One region of the Paraglaciecola sp. IT1134 genome, then DNA from elsewhere that is predicted to be linked to it. Evidence: predicted binding sites of a transcription regulator. Region 1 holds the regulator's gene; the other holds the start of a gene.

Region 1 (7,510 bases):
GATCCCAAGCGATTATCAGCAGTCAGGGTTAAGGGTGTTGGCCATTGAGCAACAGGCCATCGAACATCTGGCGCAATATATTGATCATAACTTTGTTGCGGCCTGTGAACTGCTCATGAGTTGTAAGGGCAAGGTAGTGGTTTGTGGCATGGGCAAGTCAGGACATATTGGCCACAAAATTTCGGCGACTTTTGCTAGTACAGGTACCCCCGCATTTTTCATGCACCCGGCGGAAGCTAATCACGGGGACCTAGGTATGTTGACCGAACAAGATGTGTTGCTGGCCATCTCCAATTCAGGGGAAACTTCCGAGTTATTGGCGTTGTTGCCTGTGGTCAAACGGCTGGGGGTTCCTATCATCGCCATGTCCAATAATAATCAGAGTTCCCTAGGCAGATATGCCGATGTCAACTTGTGCATTAAAGTCGAGCAGGAGGCCTGTTCTTTGGGCCTGGCTCCCACCGCCAGTACCACGGCTACCTTAGTGATGGGAGATGCATTGGCCATTGCTTTGTTGGATGCCAGAGGTTTTACGCCGGACGACTTTGCTTTATCCCATCCCGGAGGGGCATTGGGGCGTAAATTGTTGCTCAAATTAGAGGACATTATGTACCGAGGCGGCCAATTACCTTTGGTTGCGCCTGAGCAGACCCTGAGTGAGGCATTGCTGGAAATCTCGCGCAAAGGCTTGGGTATGGCCGGCGTTGTCGACCAGGATGGCCGTTTGTTAGGTATTTTTACCGATGGTGATTTACGTCGGGTACTGGACGCCAGAATTGACGTGCACAGTGTGCAAATTCAGGCGGTGATGACCGCCAATAGCATTACCGCCAGACAAGAAACCCTGGCGGCGGAAGTTTTGAATATCATGCAACATCGTAAAATAAACTCACTGTTTGTAGTGGATGATAATAACCATCCTATCGGTGCTATTAATATGCAGGTATTATTATCCGCAGGAGTGATCTGATGGGAGAAATCAATACCCTTTACGGACCTAAACCCAAAACCATAATGGACAGGTTCTCCCGTCTCAAGTTGTTAGTGTGTGATGTAGACGGGGTATTTTCCGATGGTCGTATTTATTTAGGCAACAACGGCGAAGAATTAAAAGCTTTTCACACCCGGGATGGATACGGGGTTAAAGCCTTGGTGAATATAGGTATACAGGTTGCCGTTATCACTGGCCGTCGTTCCAATATCGTGGATCAGCGCATGACGTCCCTCGGAGTACAACATATCATTCAGGGCTGCGAAGAAAAACACCAGGCCCTTGAGGCATTGCAGGGCGCGCTGAGTATTTCAAAAGATGCGACCGCCGCTATAGGTGATGATATGCCAGACATTGGCATGTTTAACCTGGCTGGTGTGAGCATAGCTGTGGCAGATGCACACCCATTTGTGCAGAAAAGCGCGTTGTATGTGACTCAGCTTGGCGGTGGAAAAGGGGCAGTGCGTGAGGTGTGTGATCTGATATTGCATGCTAAAGGACAAATCAATAAAACTCACGGAACTAGTTCATGAACAGAGTAACGTTGAGTATTGGGTTACTGTTTATATTAGTGGTGGCAACCAATTTGCCCCAGTGGCTGTCCGAGGAAGAGAACATACCGCTGACGGAAACGGAAACCGCCTGGCAACCCAACTACCAGGCCAGTGAAATGTTGAGTACCCTTTTTAATGCACAAGGCAATATTAGTCATCAGGTGTTTGCCAGTAAAATGGAACATTTTGAGTTGCTGGGCTTTACCTTGTTCAAACAGCCTCAATACACCATATTTGTGACCACTCAGCAAACACCCTGGCAGGTATCGGCCAATGAAGGCACACTGTACGATACCAATCGCATCCAATTGGAAAACAGTGTGGAGATCCGCAACCAGGATGAGCAAGGTTTCGCCAGGATAATTCGCACTGAATTTATGGAGGTTGATTTGTTGGATAAAACCATACAATCCGATCAGCCGGTGCAAATTTATGGTCAACATTATGTGATCAACAGTAACGGCTTTACGGCTAACCTAACCACTCAACAATACGAGCTACTAAACCATGTTCAAACCGTTTATCAACCTCGTCCTTAACTCCTGGGCATTGGGCATACTGATCTTTTCCACCGCCAGTATGGCCGGCAAGGATGATTTTTCTCAGGCCATAAAAGTGGACTCAAAATATCAATTTGGCGATGGGATCACCAAAAAGTCAGTGTTCCGCGAAGATGTGCATATTAACCAGGGAAGTTTGCATCTGTATGCTGACGAAGTCGAAGTGGACGCTAGTCAGGGTGAAGGCAAGGAAATTTTTATTGCGACAGGTACACCAGCCAAATACAGGCAGCAACAAGAGCAAGGTGGCGAGATAGTCGCCTCCGCCAATCGCATTGTTTACCGCCGGGAGAAACGTACACTCTCCCTGGATGGCGCTGCTCAACTGAAACAAAATAACAGCAGTGTTAAAGGTGAGTCTATAGTGTTTAATATGGCCTTAGAACAGATTGTGGCACAGGGTGAAAACGAAGAAAGTGGCCGGGTGACTACCATTTTTCAACCGGAAAAAAAGCCCCAAAAAGTCAAACCTGAGCCAGCCGTTCAACCTAATAAGGAAAAAAAACCTTAATGGCAACCTTGAAAGCCACACATTTGGCCAAGTCCTACAAGTCTCGACAAGTGGTTAGAGATGTCAGTTTAGAAGTGTCCACGGGGCAAATTGTCGGCTTACTGGGGCCAAATGGGGCGGGCAAAACCACGACTTTTTATATGATAGTGGGTCTGGTACCTTTAGATAAGGGCGAGATTTTTATCGATCAGCAAGAGTTAACCTTACAGCCCATGCACATGCGGGCTCGGCTGGGCATAGGCTATTTGCCTCAGGAAGCCTCTATTTTTCGTAAACTGACGGTTTACCAAAACTTGATGGCCATCTTGCAAACCCGCAAGGAGTTGACCAAAGAACAACAAGAGCAGCAAGCGGATTCCCTGTTGGACGAGTTCAATATCAATCATATCCGCAATAGCACAGGCATGAGTTTATCCGGTGGCGAAAGACGCAGAGTTGAGATCGCCAGGGCGCTGTCCGCCGACCCGGAATTTATCTTACTCGATGAACCTTTCGCCGGGGTGGATCCGATTTCAGTCAATGACATAAAAAAGATAATTCAGCATTTACGGGACAGGGGGATTGGTGTATTGATCACCGATCACAATGTAAGAGAAACTTTGGATGTATGTGAGAAAGCTTATATTGTTAGCCAAGGGGAATTAATCGCCTCTGGAACAGCCGAAGAAGTATTAAGTGATCAACGTGTAAGAGATGTATACCTAGGAGAACAATTCAGGCTATAGTTAAGTCTTTCTCCCTAAACGCGATTAGTCGTCACGACAACTAGGTTGTCACTTAATCAGATACGCAGTTACTAATTAACATTCAAATTAGCTTCTTAATCGATTAGCAACGGATATGAAACAGAAGTAGATGAAACCCTCTTTACAATTAAAATTTAGCCAATCACTGACCATGACGCCGCAATTGCAGCAAGCCATTCGCCTGTTGCAACTTTCGACTCTGGACTTACAACTAGAAATTCAAGAAGCCCTGGATTCCAATCCCTTATTGGAAATCGAAGAGCCCACCGATAATGCTTCCGGTGATAGTGCCTTAAGTGATGCCTCACTGGATCCGGCCAATAAACCCGATGGCTCAGAAGTAACCGATCCCAATAGCGATAGCATCGATGCCGGTGACGCCTTGGAAAAAGGCGATATTCCCGAAGACTTGCCTCTGGATAGTACTTGGGATGAATATATCAGTGCCTCATCGGCACCCGCCCCCATGTCAGGAGGCGGTTCGGATGATGAGCAGATTTTTCAGGGTGAAACCATAGAGAATATTCAGGATCATCTGTTATGGCAGATGCGGTTAACACATTTTAGTGAGACGGACGTGGCGATTGCCACAGCCATTATTGACTCCATCGATGACTCCGGCTATTTAACCATGAGTGCACAAGACATATTGCTGAGCATGGATGACGAAGAAATTGAATTGGATGAAGTGGAATGTGTGCTTAAACGTATTCAGATGTTCGATCCTGTTGGTTCAGGCTCACGTACCCCACAAGAATGTTTACTGGTGCAATTACGCCAATTTGCCCCGGATACGCCTTGGCTGGAAGAAGCCAAGATGTTGATTGGCGAATACGCTGAATTATTGGGTAGCAAAGACTACCGCACCCTGATGCGCAAAACCCGGCTCAAGGAAGAAGAATTACGCGAAGCCATGCGCTTGCTCAAAACCCTGAATCCGAGGCCAGGTAGTGCCTTGATTAAAGGTGAAGCAGAGTATGTGATCCCGGATGTGTCAGTGGCGAAAAAGAATGGCCGCTGGACGGTGGAACTCAACCCCGACAGTTTACCCAAGCTGAATGTTAATCAACAATATGCGGCCATGAGTCGTAATGCGAAAAACACCAGTGACAGCCAGTTTATCCGTTCACATATGCAAGAGGCAAAATGGTTTATCAAGAGTGTGGAAAGCCGTAATGAAACCTTGCTGAAAGTCTCCAATTGTATCGTGCAGCAGCAAATGGGTTTCTTCGAACACGGCCCGGAAATGATGAAACCTATGGTGCTTAACGATGTTGCCGAAATGGTCGAGATGCACGAATCAACTATTTCCCGGGTGACTACCAAGAAATATATGCATACTCCCAGGGGTATTTTCGAGCTCAAGTATTTCTTTTCCAGTCATGTGGCGACCGAAACAGGCGGTGAATGTTCATCTACGGCGATACGTGCATTAATCAAAAAACTGGTGGCTGCAGAGAAACCCAGCAAACCGTTAAGTGATAGCAAGATTGCTCAATTGTTGGCCGATCAAGGTATTATGGTTGCAAGGCGAACAATAGCAAAATATCGGGAGTCTTTATTGATACCCCCGTCTAACCAACGTAAAAGTCTTTTTTAGACTGATTGTAGAAGGAAGAGGCGATATGCAAATAAATCTTACAGGTCATCACGTGGACATTACCGATTCACTTAAAGATTATGTCGATAGTAAATTTATTAAGCTTGAGCGACATTCGGATCAAATCAACAATGTGCATGTCATATTGAATATTGAAAAACTCAATCAAAAAGCAGAAGCTACCTTGCATCTCAACGGCGCCGAAGTATTTGCTACCGCGGAACATACCGATATGTACGCGGCCATCGATGGCCTGATTGACAAATTAGACCGTCAGGTGCTCAAGCATAAAGAAAAAGTTAAACGCCATTAACCCATTAGGCAGATAATGGAAATTTCAGACATACTTAATCCTGACTGCGTACTATGCGCAGTTCAGGCTAGCAGCAAAAAACGCATTCTTGAGCTTATCAGTCTGATTGCCAATCAGCATTTGATCGACATAGATCAAGCAACTATTTTGGCCAGTTTAGTGAGCCGGGAAAAAATGGGTAGTACGGGGATTGGCGGCGGTATTGCATTGCCTCATGGTCGGCTCAAAGGCTTGGAAAGTGCATTGGCAGTGTTGGTAACCTGTCAACCTGCTATAGAGTATGATGCCATTGACAATATGCCGGTGGACGTTTTTTTCGCTATCCTGGTGCCGGAAGAAAAAGCCAAGGAACATCTGCAGACCCTCTCTAGCATTGCCGCCAAACTCAGTGACAAAGAGTTGCTCAAACAATTGCGCAGTGCCATCAGCGCTGAAGAATTATTTCAGGTAATCAGCTGATATGAAGCTCATCATCATTAGCGGGCGTTCTGGCTCAGGGAAATCCGTCGTTTTACGTTCACTGGAAGATCTCGGTTATTACTGTGTGGATAACATTCCGGTAAACCTACTGCCCACGCTCACCCATACAGTAGTAGATGAATACGACCAGGTGGCGGTTAGCATCGATGTGCGTAACTTACCCAAAAATCCCAGTGAACTGGTGGAAATTCTGGATTATCTGCCGTCGACATGGGAAATGACCATACTCTATCTGGATGCCAGTGATGACGTACTGATCAAGCGTTTTAGCGAGACCCGCCGCTTGCACCCCTTGTCAAAACAGAATAAATCTCTGTCGGATGCCATTCAGGCCGAGGGGCAATTATTGGCCCCCATTGCCGAGCGAGCAGATTTGTATCTGGATACGGATCAGTTATCTGTCCATCAGCTGGCTGAGCTGGTACGGGAGCGTATTCTTGGCAAAAAAAGCTCGCGCCTGGTACTGGTTTTTGAATCTTTTGGTTTCAAACATGGTATTCCTAAAGATGCGGACTACGTTTTTGACGGACGTTTTCTACCCAATCCCCACTGGGAACCGGATCTGAAACATCTGACCGGTCTGGATTCTGCGGTGGAAATCTTTCTCGGCTCACAACCCATAGTGACCAAATTTATCTGGCAAATTCAGAACCTTATTTCCACTTGGTTGCCCCATCTTGAACGCAATAATCGCAGCTATGTGACAGTGGCGATAGGCTGCACAGGCGGTCAGCATCGCTCCGTGTATGTGGTGGAAATGCTGGCCAAAACCTTTAGCAGTTCGCATCCGGATGTACAGATCCGCCACCGGGAATTAAACCGTTGAGTGGTTCGATACGTTTGGAAAAGACGTTGTTGATCGTCAATAAGCTGGGCCTGCACGCACGGGCGGCCACCCAGTTAGTCAAGCTGGCCAATCAGTTTGATGCACAGGTTACTTTGTATCAGGGGGACAAAACCGCCTCAGCAAGCAGCGTGCTTGGCTTGATGATGTTGGAGAGTCACCAGGGCAAAAAAGTGCGGGTGGTCAGCGAAGGGGTCGATGCCGAACAGGCGCTGGCTGCTGTTGAACAGTTAATAGTGGGAAAGTTTAACGAAAATGAGTAGTGCCGGGGTCTTAATTTTGAGTGCAAAATACTTGATATTAACAACTTGGATTGGCGCTTAACCCAGCCAAAGTGGTTTTGACGGCGTACTTCTTGCCTGCGCTTATGCCAGCATGATATTTAAAACCGAACCATTCACTGGACCATCAAGGGGCTAGTGATCACCAGAAACACCAATAATTGACCCCCTGGGCCTGTAAAAATGATTCAGCATCTTTGCCTTGTAATAGCGCCATGGTGGCCAATAATCCCGCCTGCACACAGTAAGTCGTGGCAACCGTGACTGAACGGGGAGCGTCATTAACTGGGTAACCGGTTTTGGGATTAAGAATATGGCCGTAACGTTTACCCTCGTTAATCATGAAACGGCGGCTGTCGCCACTGGTGGCCAAGCCTCCAGAGGCTATCTGCACCATGGCCTGACTTTGATAATTGTTTTTCGGATCCTCTATGCCCACATGCCAATAAGGGGCGTATGAACGAGGCCGGGTAACCTGAATATCACCACCAAAGTTCACCAGCACTGATACGTGAGGAGCTTCCTTGCGGCATAACTTGGCCACAGCATCCACTGCGTATTCTTTGCCTATACCCCCCAAATCCAGTTCGAAACCGGGGGGCAGAGTGATGCTCGTGGCATCAATGTCAA
Region 2 (7,510 bases), 1.0 Mb from region 1:
GGCAATCCGGCCGCTCATAACACTATTTGGGCTGCCGTTACCCTGGTAGTTCAGGCCTAAGATAGTGGGCCGAGAGAAAATATCACCGCCCAGTTGCTGGTCGAAGTCCATGCCACTTCTATTTTGGGTATTAACCGACTCGGTCACCGCCAGGGCTATTTGCCCCAGCTCTCGACGACTTGGTTCCAGCACTTCATCCCGATAACGAAACAGGCCACCCATACTGCCACCGAGCTTAGTTTCGGCGATGTTAAGCGACGTGGGTCTACCGTTACTAGACAACTGCAGGGATTTATAATTTAAATCCGCGTCACTGTTAATTTGCAATACATTAAAGGTACCGTCTTGTAATACCAAGGATTCTCCCGAGGTAAGATTAACCATCACCGCCCCGTCATCGTTAGCATTGATCCGGGTTTCAATAGACACCAAGCTCGACAATTCCAAAATAGCGTTGTCCCGCTGATTTTTAAGCGCGCCAGGTTCATCATTGCGGTTATTGGCCTGGCTGATACGAATAGAGTCGTTCAGATCCGCTATAGATTGCACCAGTGAATTGACTTTATTCAGTGACGCTTCAAATTCAAAATTAAGTTCCCGTTCCTTGTCTGCCAGAAAATCGGATATAGTACTGATCTGACCAACCATAGATTTTGCTTCACCTAACACTAACTGGCGTGCAGCCATACTGGTAGGATCATCTGCTGCGGTCTGCATAGCCGAAAAAAAACGGCTCATACTGGCCGAAACACTATTCGCTTCACTGGCAAAGACGTTATCCAATACTAGGGTTTTATTCCAAAATGCTTCCTGATCCCCCAAAGTAGTAGTATCTCGGCGTAACTGATTTTGGGCAAAAACGTTGATCACCCGTTCGGTGGTCGACTGCCCCACCCCCCCTGTCAGCTCGCTGACAAAAAGGGTCCGCTCCCGCACATAACCTTCAGTATTGACATTGGCAATATTATTACCCGTGGTGCCTAATAACTGAGTGCTGGCCTCAATGCCTGAGCGCGCAATAGACAGTAAATCCGCCGTTCTGATCATGGGTTATTCTCCGCATTGACACTGACTATTAGCTTCATGGATTAAATCCGCTTAAGGGGGCACTATTTAGAACCCCTAATACCTTATTAGCGTAACCAGGGTCGGTTGCATAGCCCGCTTGTTGCAACTGTTCAAAGTAGCGCTTAGGCTCTGCACTATTGGTAAGTGCCTGCTCATAACGAGGGTTTTCTTTGACAAATGCGACATAATCGTCCATTGCATCGGCAAAAGAGGAATAGGCGCGAAATTCGGCTTTTTTGGGTGTGGCCAGTCCTTGCTCAAACTCCAGCGTGTTCACGATAGCTTTATCACCTTGCCATCTGGAATCTGCTTTTATACCAAACAGGTTGTGAGTATTACCCTGAGCATTATGCATCATGTATTTACCCCAACCCGTTTCAACCGCAGCCTGGGCCAGCATCGCTTTGGGATCGAGTCCTAATTCTTTGGCTGCGGCTTGTGCGGCGGGAAACAGTTGACTGATAAAAGCTTCGGGACTGTCAAATGCCGCTTCTTTGTAACCCACAACATCTGGCACCGGTTTATCTAACACTGCCTTTTGCGCCTGATCCACAGCCTTAATGGTATGGCGATTAATATCTGACAAGTTACCGTCATTACGGATCACACTAGCCGGAGTATAACCTTCGGTACCCTTGCCAAGCTGTTTCACTATGATATCTGCCAGGCCTATACTGCCGTTACTGGACATGTCGGTGGCCAGTTGTTGATCATGCATATCTCGGTAAAACTTGACCTGCTCAGAGTTAAAAGGGCTGTCTTTGTCCGCCATGACATCCTGCGCCTTACGCATGGACTTAAGCATCATTTGCACAAAAATCGCTTCAAACTGCTGAGCGGCTTCTTTTAGTGCCCCCTCGTCACCACTTTGTGCTGCACGGCGTAACGTATCCAAACCTTGAATATCATTGGCATTACGTGACTGGTCAAACTGGCCTTGAAGTTTAAATGATTGTTCCATAATAAGTTTGCTCAATAGCCCTTTAAATGACCACTAACTCGCCCTGTAAGGCACCCGCCTCACTGAGCGCTTCGAGTATCGCCATTAAATCACCTGGGGCCGCCCCTACCTCATTAACCGCTCTGACCAGTTGGTCCAGGGTCACGCCAGGATCAAATTTAAACATTCTGGTATCTTCGAGACTGACATCTATGATGGATTGATCAGTGACCACAGTCTCTCCGGCCGCTAAGGCATTAGGCTGCGCTACAGTCTGGTTTTCGGCTATGGTAACGGTCAATCCGCCATGGGTAATAGCTGCAGGCAACAAACGCACGTCTTGGCCGATCACTATGGTGCCAGTTCGGCTATTGATCACAATACGGGCCGGCGCTTTGGCAGGCACAAATTCAAAATTCTCCAGGGTGGCCAAAAAACCTACCCTTTGTCCTACGTCTCTGGGTGCACTGACCCGAACCGATGCGGCATCAATGGGCGTGGCAATGGTAAAACCTTTATCTGGATCCGCCCCCAGACGGCGGTTGATGGTATCCGCCAGGATCTTGGCGGTGGAAAAATCCGGGTAGTTTAAATTAAGGGTTAAGAAGTCGTTCTGCATCAAGCCGTTTGGCACAGCACGTTCGATAATCGCGCCATTGGCAATGCGCCCCACAGTAGGGGTATTGGAAACAATTTTTGAGCCATCGGCACCTTGCACACCAAAACCACTAACCACTAAACTACCTTGCGCCACGGCATAAACCTTACCATCGAGGCCTTTTAAAAAGGTTTGCAATAACGTACCACCACGCAAACTTGCCGCTTCTCCCACGGAAGATACGGTGATATCTATGGTTTGTCCCGGCTTTAAAAAAGGGGGTAATTCAGCGTGTACCGCTACCGCTGCCACATTCTTGATCTTGGGTTTTACATTGGTGGCCAGGCTAATACCGAAGTTTGACAACATGGTACGAAAGCTTTGTTCAGTAAAAGGACTTTGCTCCCCCGTACCGGGCAAACCGACTACTAAGCCATATCCCACTAATTGGTTGGCGCGTACGCCCTGGACACTGGCTAAATCTTTTATACGCTGAGCATGGCCAAAAGGTGCAAGCAACAAGCTGCAGATCACCAATAACGCTAAATATGATTTCATTTTATGCTCCTGCCTAAAAAGGCCAGTACTCGGAAGAGAAGAATTGATTAAGCCAACCTTCTTTTTGCGCGGAGGCAAAGGTGCCAGTACCACTATATTGGATACGGGCGTTAGCAATTTTTGTCGATACAATTTCGTTACTGGGGCTTACATCTGCCGGTCTAACGACACCGGTCAGACGAATGTATTCATTGCCATTGTTTAACGTCAGCCATTTTTCTCCCCGTACTAACAGATTTTGATTGGGCATCACACGCATCACCGTTACCGAAATACTGCCCACCAGGTTATTACTTTGATTCGCCGAGGCATCACCACTGAATGCATTGCTGGCACCGACCCCCAACTGTATAGACTGAGAGCCAAGATTAACCGCATTACCACCTAGGCCGATGATAGGGTTCACGTCTACCTGAGAGTCTTTAGCAGTAGAGGTGCCCGCAGATTTGGTGGCCCGGGTGTTTTCCTGTAAATTAACCGTAATAATGTCTCCCACTCGACGGGCTTTCACATCGGAATATAAGCTGTTAGCCATATCAGGCCGAAATAATGCGCCATCGTCGGCAATTTTTTGTTCCGGCAAGTCGGCGGCTATGGGCGCATAGTAGGGATCATTAGGCATAATATCTGGCTGCTGGGTACTTTGGCAGCCGCCCAGTACTGCCGCTAAAACAATCACACAGAGGATTTTCATTAGACTAGCCATTACAGTTGCTGAATGACCTGACCAAGCATCGAGTCGACCGCCGATATAACCTTGGAATTCATTTCATATAAACGTTGGCTTTCAATCAGGTTAACCAACTCTTCGGTGACATTCACATTTGAGGTTTCAAGGGCGCCCTGTATCACAGTTCCCAAACCTTCCAAACCTGGGATCCCCTGGATTGGCGCACCACTTACCGCGGTTTCTACATACAAGTTCTGACCGATAGGTTGCAAACCTGTGGTGTTGACAAAGTCAGAAACACTGATCTGTCCCAGCACTTGGGGATCGGCCTGGCCCCTGATGCTGGCTGACACTTCCCCATCTTGAGAGATAGTTATTTGCTGGGCATCTTCTGGCACGGTTATCGTGGGTTGCATTAAAAACCCGGCTCCCGGGGTTACAATCTGGCCCTGGTCGTTTAAGGTAAACTGGCCATTACGAGTATACGCAGTGCTGCCATCTGGCTGCAGAATTTCAAAAAAACCCCGCCCTTGAATAGACATATCCAGCGAATTGTCTGTGGTCAGCATATTGCCTTGAGTATGGGATTTTTGCGTCGCCACCACCTTGCTACCTGCACCTAACATTAAGCCTGAAGGCAGTTCGGTATCCGCAGATGAACGCCCCCCGGGCTGATTAATATTTTGATACAGCAAATCTTCAAAGATGGCCCGGTCTTTTTTAAAGCCCACAGTACTGGCGTTAGCCAAGTTATTCGAGATAACCGCCACATCGGTTTGTGCGGCGTCGAGTCCTGTTTTACTGATCCATAATGCTGGGTGCATAAGCCACCTCCACTGATAGATTTAAATTTGCAGTAATCATTTTTAAATAAGACGCAGTAATTGATTACCACGTGCATCCAGATCACTTGCGCTTTTCATAAGTTTGACTTGCATTTCGTAGTGTCGCTGCAGGCTGATCATGTCGACCATTTCTTCAACCGGATTGACATTACTGCCCTCCAGCATGCCGGTACGAACACTAACAGCGGCATCCGCAGCGGCCAGTTCACCGTTTTTCTGGCGGAACAGACCATCTGTGCCCCGTTCTACATTCTGAACGTCAGGGTTAACCAGCTTTAAGCGCCCGACTTCTTCCAATACCGTTTCTGGTGCGCCCTGAGGCCTGACTGAGATGGTGCCGTCACCGGCAATATTTATATTCGATAACGGTACGGGCAAAAACACCGGCCCGTTATCGCCGACAATAGTGTTACCCGATGTATCCTGCAATTGACCATCAGCACTGAGTTGAAAGCTGCCATTGCGGCTATAGGCTTCATTACCATTGGCATCCAATACCGAAAACCAGCCTTCGCCCTGAATGGCCACATCCAGCTCGCGATCCGTCTGGATCATGGCGCCACCTTCATAATTATTGGCCGGGTTTTCCGTCATCGAAAAAACCCGAGTCGGCAAACCTTCGCCGAAAGCCGGCATCGCTCTGGCTTGTTCCAGCTGCGCTTTAAAACCGGTAGTTTGGGCGTTGGCCAGGTTGTTGGCCTTGACAGCCGTGCCAAGGAGATCTTGTTTGGCACCGCTGGCGGCGATATAGAGCAATTTATCCATGACAACTTCTTGACTAAAAAGGACCTTAGCTAGAACTGTGCAAATAAGATGCCACCAATATCAAGCGGTTCACATGTATATACAGATGAGGGCTATTTAAGCGAGGGGATAAACAAAAGGCCGCTGATGCGCGGCCTTTTGTTCTGGTAATGTGTGATTTAAAAACTTAACGAATATTTAAGATTGTTTGATTCAACTGGTTATCGACTTCCAACGCCCGTGAGTTAGCCTGGAAGTTCCGCTGGGCGATGATCAAATCAATCAGCTCTGTAGTGAGATTAACGTTCGCCTGCTCAAGCGCTGACGAGTTAATATCACCGAAGGTCCCGGTTGTCGCTTCACCGGCCAGGGCTTCACCGGATAAAATACTCTCTTGCCACTGGGTATTGCTCTTCTGAGTTAATCCCTGATCATTGGAGAAACGGACTAAAGCAACCCGAATAATAGGCTCAGAGGTACCATTTGAATAGGTGGCGCGTACCAGGCCGTCAGGCCCAATGTCAATCCCGGTTAGTCGCCCAACGGCCAGGCCGTCCTGTTCAAGTGAAGTCACTTCAAATGCCGAGGCGAATTGAGTAGGCTCATCCGGCGTGGCTTTGGCCGGATCAAAGGCAAAATTGGTGGTAATAACTTGCGTTGGATCCGAGCCATTTGCCAAGATAGTGCCGCCTAATGGCACACTGTTAACATCACCAGTGGGGCTTGAAGTGCCGTCAGAATTTTGAATTTCAATGAAATCACCGCCACTGCTAAATTTCATTCGGTAACCGGCAATTTCGTTACCAGCACCTAGCGAAGTTTCACCCACCACGTTAGCACCTGTCGTAGGTGGTGTCCCGGGAGTATTCCCTTCGGTTTGCAGCGGTATTTCATCCATATAAGTGGCCACTACCCACTCATTGGTCTGGGCTTGATCCTTCATAAAATAATAGGTCATCACATGGCTGTCACCTAATGAATCAAACACGGTGACCGAGGTGGCCGCATTATAGGTGAGTGGATCAGCAGGATTAAATAAATCCAGGTTAACCGCATCATCCCCCGCGGGTAGGTTCATCTTCAACGACACTTCAGAGGTTGGCTGAGGCGAGCCGGATGAATCGGGAATACGTACCGGTTGGGTGGTACTTAAGGCCACAGAAGATGACGTGCCGTCAGGGTTGACGGGAAAACCCAACAGGTTATCGCCATTGGAGTTGACCACAAAGTTTCCTGAATCTAACTTGAACATGCCGGCGCGGGTAAAGGAGAACTCCCGGGATTCAATTTCAGGTACAGTGGCAAAAAAACCGTTACCGGTAATAGCTAAATCCAATGAGTTATTGGTAAATTGCAGGCTTCCTTGGGAAAACTGCTGGGCCACTTCCTGGGTGATCACGCCGTCACCGACTTTGGTTTTACCCCCTGCGAGCAACGATGATGCATACACATCACCAAATTCAGTCCGTGACTCTTTGAAACCCACCGTATTAACGTTTGCTATGTTATTTGCGGTTGTATCCAAGTCTCGTTGCGCGGCTGACACACCACTTAATGCAATATTAAAAGCCATCGTAAATTCTCCTGTTAACCACCGAGTTGAATGACGTCGTCAAGTTTGACACTTACATCACCATCAAGATTTAAAATAATACCTTGGCTGCTACCAGCGAGGCTGACGCTGTCCACATGCCGATTCACTGCTGTCACTAATTGTTGCGGCTCACCCGCCACGTCACCCTGTGCTTTGATCACATAGTTGCCGGGCGGCAATAAATTTCCTCCTGCATCGGTGCCGTCCCATTCAAATTCGACGTTACCCGCCGTTTGAGTGCCCGCATTGATGGTTTTGACGATTTCACCCACTTCGTTTTCGATGGTGATTTCCATGTTCTGGGCTGTGGCATCATTGATCACCACTCCGGAAATCCCCTGACCTTCATTGGCCATATAGCCTATATCACCTTGCAACAACACCTGTTGACCAATCAGACTTGAAGCTTGCAAAGCCTGGTTGGACGTCATGGAGCTGGCGAAAGACTCAAACTTGTCGTTTAACTGACTGATACCATCGGCCATGGTGAAAC

What was found. The regulator sigma-54, encoded in region 1, starts transcription at its own class of promoters, with help from an activator protein. The targets are predictions, from matches to a motif close to GTTGGCACGNNNNTNGNNT.
Region 2: flgF (flagellar basal-body rod protein FlgF) is a predicted target of sigma-54. The motif match lies at 5,471-5,489, and genes of this name have one in related genera.

What each region holds. Positions count from the first base shown of each region.
Region 1 is NZ_CM176486.1:4,757,456-4,764,965, reverse strand. It holds gene AC3RV5_RS20640 (KpsF/GutQ family sugar-phosphate isomerase) at 1-970, shown strand, start outside; gene kdsC (3-deoxy-manno-octulosonate-8-phosphatase KdsC) at 970-1,524, shown strand; gene lptC (LPS export ABC transporter periplasmic protein LptC) at 1,521-2,084, shown strand; gene lptA (lipopolysaccharide transport periplasmic protein LptA) at 2,125-2,616, shown strand; gene lptB (LPS export ABC transporter ATP-binding protein) at 2,616-3,341, shown strand; gene AC3RV5_RS20615 (RNA polymerase factor sigma-54) at 3,472-4,962, shown strand; gene hpf (ribosome hibernation promoting factor) at 4,988-5,275, shown strand; gene ptsN (PTS IIA-like nitrogen regulatory protein PtsN) at 5,291-5,734, shown strand; gene rapZ (RNase adapter RapZ) at 5,736-6,581, shown strand; gene AC3RV5_RS20595 (HPr family phosphocarrier protein) at 6,590-6,862, shown strand; gene AC3RV5_RS20590 (FAD:protein FMN transferase) at 7,023-7,510, opposite strand, start outside.
Region 2 is NZ_CM176486.1:3,722,819-3,730,328, forward strand. It holds gene flgK (flagellar hook-associated protein FlgK) at 1-1,047, opposite strand, end outside; gene flgJ (flagellar assembly peptidoglycan hydrolase FlgJ) at 1,082-2,029, opposite strand; gene AC3RV5_RS16280 (flagellar basal body P-ring protein FlgI) at 2,052-3,164, opposite strand; gene flgH (flagellar basal body L-ring protein FlgH) at 3,178-3,858, opposite strand; gene flgG (flagellar basal-body rod protein FlgG) at 3,870-4,658, opposite strand; gene flgF (flagellar basal-body rod protein FlgF) at 4,701-5,444, opposite strand; gene flgE (flagellar hook protein FlgE) at 5,611-6,996, opposite strand; gene AC3RV5_RS16305 (flagellar hook assembly protein FlgD) at 7,011-7,510, opposite strand, start outside.